Regions from separate parts of the Streptomyces sp. NPDC087906 genome, predicted to be linked through region 1. Evidence: riboswitches for the same ligand, from Rfam matches in the RefSeq annotation. Region 1 holds a riboswitch; the other holds the start of a gene.
The links. A riboswitch is a leader RNA that binds a small molecule or an ion and turns the genes downstream of it on or off. The one in region 1 is predicted to bind glycine.
Positions count from the first base shown of each region.

Region 2: it holds a riboswitch for glycine, as region 1 does, so the genes downstream of both, gcvP (aminomethyl-transferring glycine dehydrogenase) here and gcvT (glycine cleavage system aminomethyltransferase GcvT) in region 1, are expected to answer to the same signal.

Region 1 is NZ_JBVJLC010000002.1:887,180-890,578, forward strand. Features, by position in the region: gene ACZ63I_RS09290 (enhanced serine sensitivity protein SseB) at 85-831, opposite strand; gene ACZ63I_RS09295 (AAA family ATPase) at 883-1,641, opposite strand; glycine riboswitch at 1,801-1,898, shown strand; gene gcvT (glycine cleavage system aminomethyltransferase GcvT) at 2,064-3,188, shown strand; gene gcvH (glycine cleavage system protein GcvH) at 3,277-3,399, shown strand, end outside.
Region 2 is NZ_JBVJLC010000011.1:255,280-258,678, forward strand. Features, by position in the region: gene gcvP (aminomethyl-transferring glycine dehydrogenase) at 1-1,155, opposite strand, end outside; glycine riboswitch at 1,333-1,431, opposite strand; gene ACZ63I_RS28210 (PRC-barrel domain-containing protein) at 1,534-1,938, shown strand; gene ACZ63I_RS28215 (DNA polymerase IV) at 1,839-3,399, opposite strand, start outside.

The DNA.
Region 1 (3,399 bases):
AGCGGCGCGCCGGGCCCCGCAGGATGCGTATGCGCACCTGCCGCTCCGTCAGTTCGCTGCGAGGGCGGGGGAATCAGTGCGGAATCAGTGCGGCCGGGTCCGTTGGTAGAAGGGCCGCACCCGCTCCAGCAGCCAGTCGGCGACCGGGTCGCCCTGCGCCACGTCGAGCAGGATCAGACTGACCTGCCAGCCGATCTGGACCCGGCCGAGCGCCCGGCCGAGCGCGTCCATGGGCACCTCGCGGTCAACGGCCTCCCACGAGGAGAGCTGCACGCCGACGAAGAGCTGCGGTGCGCCGCCCTCGACGCTGGCGAGGGTGCGGCGGGCGGACAGGACGAGCCCGGACGCCTCGAACTCCCCCGCGGCGGCGGCGAGGAAGTCGACGGGCTCTTCCTGCCAGTCCGGCTCGAAGAGCTTGACCCGGCCGCCGCCCGCCGGTCCGTCGAGCGGGGTGCGGCCGGCCCTGCACAGCTCGGCGACGGCGACGGGCGGCAGCGGAGCGCCGACCGTGCCGCCGGGGTTGACCGCGAGCCCGAGCTGCGGCGGCAGCCCGCGGGCGAACTCGACGGCGGGCGCGACGGTGAACGGCATATGGGCGCCCGCGCAGCTCAGGAACTGCTGCTCCGAGCTGAACACCGGCACGTAAGCGGCGCCCTCCAGCTCGATGGTCGGCAGGTCGAGGTCGGGGCTGTCGGGTCCGCCGCCGTTCGGCAGCGGCACCCAGAGCGCGCTGCGTCCGAGCACTTCGACCAGCCGGCCGCCGGCCGCCGGATTGCCGAGCGAGGCGGCAAGCACCTCTTCCAGCTCGTTGGCCGGCCACGCTGTGTTCACTGCTTCTCCTCGCCCCTGTCCCGCCCCTGTGTGCGGGGCTGCCGCAGCACCCTAACTCCGCGACTGCCCTGGTGGGACGGGGGCGGTGAACGCGATGGTGCGGAGCGCGCCCGCCGCGTCCCTGTCCAGCAGGACCGCCGTGGCGCAGCCGCGCGGCAGTCGGCCCGCCTCGGCGGCCGCCAGCAGCCCGCGCACCGCGCGGCGGTGCCGGGCGAAGGCGTAGCCGGAGACGCCCCGGCCGCGCTCGCGCTGCCCGGCGCGGGCCACCTCGGGCGGCACGTCCAGCAGGACGAGATGGAGCCGCCGGCCGCGTCTGCGGGCCTCGCGGGCCAGCCAGCGCCGTACCCAGGTCTGGGTGCCGCAGTCGTGCACGACGACGCTCTCGCCCGAGCGCAGCGCGCGGCGCAGCCCCGCGTAGTGGGCGATCCTGACCAGCGGGCGGTAGAGCGCGTACGGCAGCCGGGCGGGCAGTCGGCGTGCCCAGCGGTCCCTGGCGTCCTGGGAGTCGATGGCGCCGCTCGCCGCCGTGCGCCGGATCAGGGTCGACTTGCCGCTGCCGGGCAGCCCGGACACCACGATCACGTCCCCCGGCGCGAAGACCAGGCCGCCCGGCAGCCGGCCGCCCCTGGCGCGTAAATCCCGGACACGACCGGCGGGCGCCGCGGGCGCGGCGGGCCCGGCGGGCGCCGCGGGCCCGGCGGGCGCCGCGGGCCCGGCGGGCGCCGCGGGGCCCGTGGGCGCCGGCACCACCGGGACGCGTGCCCGCGCGGGCAGGTACCCGTCCGTCACCTCTGAGCGCTGCACCGTCATCGCCGTCCCCCTGTCATGGTCATCCCTCGGCCCACGACGACTCTTGCTTCTTCTTGCCCAAGAAGTGTAAAGAAAAGGTAATGTCCCACAACCCTCTCCCGGGGTGTGCCCGACCGGGATGCGTGCGATGATGTCCGCGCCAACTGCATACCGGCCGTTTGAATCCGCGCGGGAGAGTCCCGGCCACCACATGCGCCGGGCGCCGAAGGAGCAAGTTCCTCCCTTGAATCTCTCAGGCCCCGTACCGCGCGGATGAGGCAGATCTGAAAAGCGGGCCGCAGCTCTGCGGTCCCACCCACGGTGCAAACCACGGCTGTGCGCACGTACGTAGTACGTGCGGTCGTGGTGAACCTCTCAGGTTCCGATGACAGATGGGGAGGAGAGTCCTCGCCTGTCATCAGCCATGCCCTGGGAGCCCATCGATGAGCCCTACCCCCCGCCGCACCGCCCTGGACGCCACGCACCGCGCGCTGGGCGCGACCATGACCGACTTCGCCGGCTGGGACATGCCGCTGCGGTACGGCAGCGAGCGCGACGAGCACACCGCGGTCCGCACGAAGGCCGGCCTCTTCGACCTCTCCCACATGGGTGAGATCACCGTCGCGGGCCCCGCCGCGGGAGACCTCCTGGACTACGCGCTGGTCGGCAACATCGGCGCCCTGGCCGTGGGCCGCGCCCGCTACACGATGATCTGCCAGGAGGACGGCGGCATCCTGGACGACCTGATCGTCTACCGGCTCGCCGACGAGACGTATCTGGTCGTCGCGAACGCGTCCAACGCGCAGACCGTCCTCGACGCGCTGGGCGAGCGCGCCGCCGGGTTCGACGCCGAGGTGCGCGACGACCGCGACGCGTACGCGCTGCTCGCGATCCAGGGCCCGGAGTCCGCCGGGATCCTCAAGCAGCTCACCGACGCCGACCTCGACGGGCTGAAGTACTACGCGGGGCTGCCCGGCACCGTCGCCGGGGTGGCCGCGCTGATCGCCCGTACCGGCTACACCGGCGAGGACGGCTTCGAGCTGTTCCTGGCCCCCGGCGACGCCGAGCGGGTGTGGCAGGCGCTGACCGAGGCGGGCGCGGGCGCCGGTCTCGTACCGTGCGGCCTCTCCTGCCGCGACACGCTGCGGCTCGAAGCGGGCATGCCGCTGTACGGCAACGAGCTGAGCGCGAGCCTCACCCCGTTCGACGCGGGCCTCGGCCGGGTCGTCAAGTTCGAGAAGACTTCCAACGGGGGCGAGTTCGTCGGCCGGATGGCGCTCGCGACCGCCGCCGAGCTGACCGCCGTCGCGCCGCCGCGCAAGCTGGTCGGGCTGATCGCCGAGGGCCGCAGGGTGCCGCGGGCCGGCTTCTCGGTCGTCGTCGGCGACGCGGTCGTGGGCGAGGTCACGTCCGGCGCGCCGTCCCCGACGCTGGGCAGGCCGATCGCCATGGCGTACGTCGACGCGGCCCACGCAGAGCCGGGCGCCAAGGGCGTCGCGGTCGACATCCGCGGCTCGCACGAGCCGTACGAGGTCGTGGCGCTGCCGTTCTACAAGCGTCAGAAGTGATAGCGAGAGCGTCAGAGCTGATACCGGCGTCTCAGTCCGCAAGACGACTGTTCCCCACCACTCCCCCGCGTACAGGAGAATTCAGACCATGAGCAACCCCCAGCAGCTTCGCTACAGCAAGGAGCACGAGTGGCTGACGAGCGTCGAGGACGGCGTGTCGACAGTCGGTATCACCGAGTTCGCGGCCAACGCGCTCGGCGATGTCGTGTAC
Region 2 (3,399 bases), on a different contig from region 1:
GCCGCCGGCCCGCAGGCCCTCGGCGAGCAGCGTGGCGAAGCGGTGGGTGCGTCGTGCGATGGCGCGCAGCCCGTCAGGACCGTGGTAGACGGCGTACATGCCGGCCATCACGGCGAGCAGCACCTGGGCGGTGCAGATGTTGCTGGTGGCCTTCTCGCGGCGGATGTGCTGCTCGCGGGTCTGGAGGGCCAGCCGGTACGCCCGGTCGCCGTCGGCGTCGACGGAGACACCGACGAGCCGGCCGGGCAGGTTGCGGGCGTACGCCGCGCGTACGGCCATGAAGCCGGCGTGCGGTCCGCCGAAGCCCATGGGGACGCCGAAGCGCTGGCTGGTGCCGACGGCGATGTCGGCGCCCAGCTCGCCGGGCGAGGTGAGGAGCGTCAGCGCGAGCAGGTCGGCGGCGACGGTGACGATCGCGCCGAGTTCATGGGCCCGCTCGATGACGGGCGCGATGTCCCGTACCGCACCGGAGGCGCCGGGGTACTGGACGAGGACGCCGAAGACGCCGCGCTCGGCCACCTCGGCGGGGATGCCGCCGGCCAGGTCGGCGACGACGACCTCGACACCGGTCGGCTCGGCGCGGGTCCGGATCACGGCGATCGTCTGCGGCAGGGTGTCGGCGTCGATCAGGAAGACACCGTTCTTGACCTTGCCGACCCGGCGGGACAGCGCCATCGCCTCGGCGGCGGCCGTGGACTCGTCGAGCAGGGACGCGCCGGAGGTGGGCAGTCCCGTGAGGTCGGCGACGACGGTCTGGAAGTTGAGCAGGGCTTCGAGGCGGCCCTGGGAGATCTCCGGCTGGTAGGGCGTGTAGGCGGTGTACCAGGCCGGGTTCTCCAGCACGTTGCGCAGGATCACCGGCGGCGTGAAGGTGCCGTAGTAGCCGAGGCCGATCATCGGCGCGAGCACCTGGTTGCGGTCGGCGAGGCTGCGCAGCTCGGCCAGGACCTCGGCCTCGGTACGGGCGTCGGGAAGCCGCAGCGCCTCCGCACTCTTGATCACGTCGGGCACGGCGGCGGCGGTCAGCTCGTCCAGCGAGCCGTAGCCGACCTGGGCGAGCATCTTCGCCTGAGCGCCGGCGTCGGGACCGATGTGGCGCTGCTCGAAGGGGGTGCCTCGCTCCAACTGTGCGAGCGGAATGCGGTGGGCGGTCATTACGGAGGCCTCCTGGTCGACACGACCTGCGAGGGGCACCAAGACGCGGGTACCCGGGCGGCCTCCCCCTCTGTCATCTCGACCTGAGAGCTTCACCGGCCCGCCCTGCGGCGGCCCGGCTTTCACCGTCGGTGAGAGCGACTGCCTCGCGGCATCCGCCCTGCTTTCCAGAGTGACCTCGTCCGTGCGGTACGGGGGCCTGAGAGATTCCGGGGAGGATTTGCTCCTTCGGCGCCTCCGATGATCTCAACCGGAGGACTCTCCCGCACGGGGTCGACAGCCGACTGCCAGCCTACCAGCGAGCGCTTGAGGCCAACTTTTCGAGTGGCCGCCTTGCCGGATCTGCACTTTTGTAGTCTTTACCAGCAGTTGCGACCAATTGGAGGGACCGTGGAGAGCGATATCGATCCGCGCAGCCTGATCGGCCGCAAGGCGTTCGACCGCGACGGCCACAAGATCGGGACGGTGGACGAGGTCTACCTCGACGACGCGACGGGCGTGCCGGAGTGGGCCGCCGTCCGTACGGGGCTGTTCAGCCACGACGCCTTCGTACCGCTCAGCCCCAGCACGCTGGTGGACGAGGCGCTGCGCGTGCCGTTCGACCGGTCCCTGATCAAGGACGCGCCGGACTTCGGTGTCGGCCGGCATCTCTCCCCCGAGCAGGAACTGCAGCTCTACCACCATTACGGCCTCGCCCTCCCGGAGCCGTCCGAGCGGCCCGCTTCCCTGTCCGACGGGGATTCCCAGCGCGACTTCGGCCGTCTGGCCGGCCAGGAGGACTGATCCCGCGCAGCCCGGTCGGGGTCCGCGCCGCCCGGGTCCGCGACGTCCGTCTCAGCGGGCGGGAGCGGTACGAGCGGCAGCGGGTCGGCCGGTTCCAGGTCGGGGTCGTCCACCCAGAACGTCCGCACCCGGCCGGGCGGTGAGCCCGGCACCTCGAAGCGCACCGTGACCCGGCGGAGCCCGCTGCCCTGGACCCAGCCGGGTCCGAAGGCCGCGTGACGCACGTCATGTCCGGCGGCGAAGCGGCGCTCCGCCGGGGCCGGGACCGCCACGGCCGCTGCCGGGTCCTCTGCGGGCACCGCGGACGACGGGCCGCCGGGAGAGCCACCGGGCTCCGCCGAGGGCTCCGGCGGCCCGCCGGCGGACGCGGCGGACTCCGCGGCCTCGGCAGCCGCCGCTTCGGGCCTGTCGGCCGCCGCCTGGGCGAAGAGGTCTTCCTGCGTGTAGTCGGCGAGCCCGGTGACGCCCACCCCCAGCAGCCGCACCCCGCCGGTCGTGTCCACGGACTCCAGCAGCCGCCCGGCCGCCTCCCGCACGACTCCCACGTCGTCCGTGGGCCCGCGCAGCGTCTCCGAACGGGTCAGCGTCGAGAAGTCGTAGCGCCGCACCTTGAGCACCACCGTCCGCCCGGAGTGGCCGGAGGCGCGCAGCCGCTGCACGCACCGGTCCGCCAGCCGGTCGACCTCCGTACGCACCCGCACCCGGTCGTGCAGGTCCACGTCGAAGGTGTCCTCGACCGACACGGACTTGGCCTCCCGGTCGGACACCACGGGACGCTCGTCATGGGCCAGCGCCATCCGGTACAGCGAGCTGCCGTGCGCCTTGCCCAGCAGCCGGACCAGCTCGTCCTCACCGGCCTCGGCCAGCTCGGCGACCGTGGTCATCCCGGCGCGCCGCAGATGGTCACCGGTGGCGGGACCGACCCCCGGCAGGATCCGCACCGACATCGGCCCGAGCAGCCCGCGCTCCGTGCCGGGCTCTATGAGCACCAGCCCGTCGGGCTTGGCCTGCTCCGAGGCGATCTTCGCCAGCATCTTGGACGCCGCGAGCCCCACCGACCCGGTGAGTCCCGTGACGGCCCTGATGTCCCTGCGCAGCCGCTCACCGGCCGCCCGCGCGCTCGCCGAGTCGTCGGCCGAGCCGCCGGCCTCCAGGTCCACGAAGGCCTCATCCAGGCTCAGCGGCTCCACCAGCGGGGAGAGCCGCCCCAGCAGCTCCATGACCTGCTCGCTGATCGCCCGGTAGACGGTGAAGCGGGGCACGAGATACGCGGCGTTCGGCGCGAGCCTGCGCGCCTGCGCCATCGGCATCGCGGAGTGCACCCCGAACCGTCTCGCCTCGTACGAGGCCGTGGAGACCACTCCGCGCGGCCCGAGGCCCCCGACGACGACCGCCTTCCCGCGCAGACTCGGCTTGGCCGCCTGCTCCGCCGCGGCGAAGAAGGCGTCCATGTCGAGATGG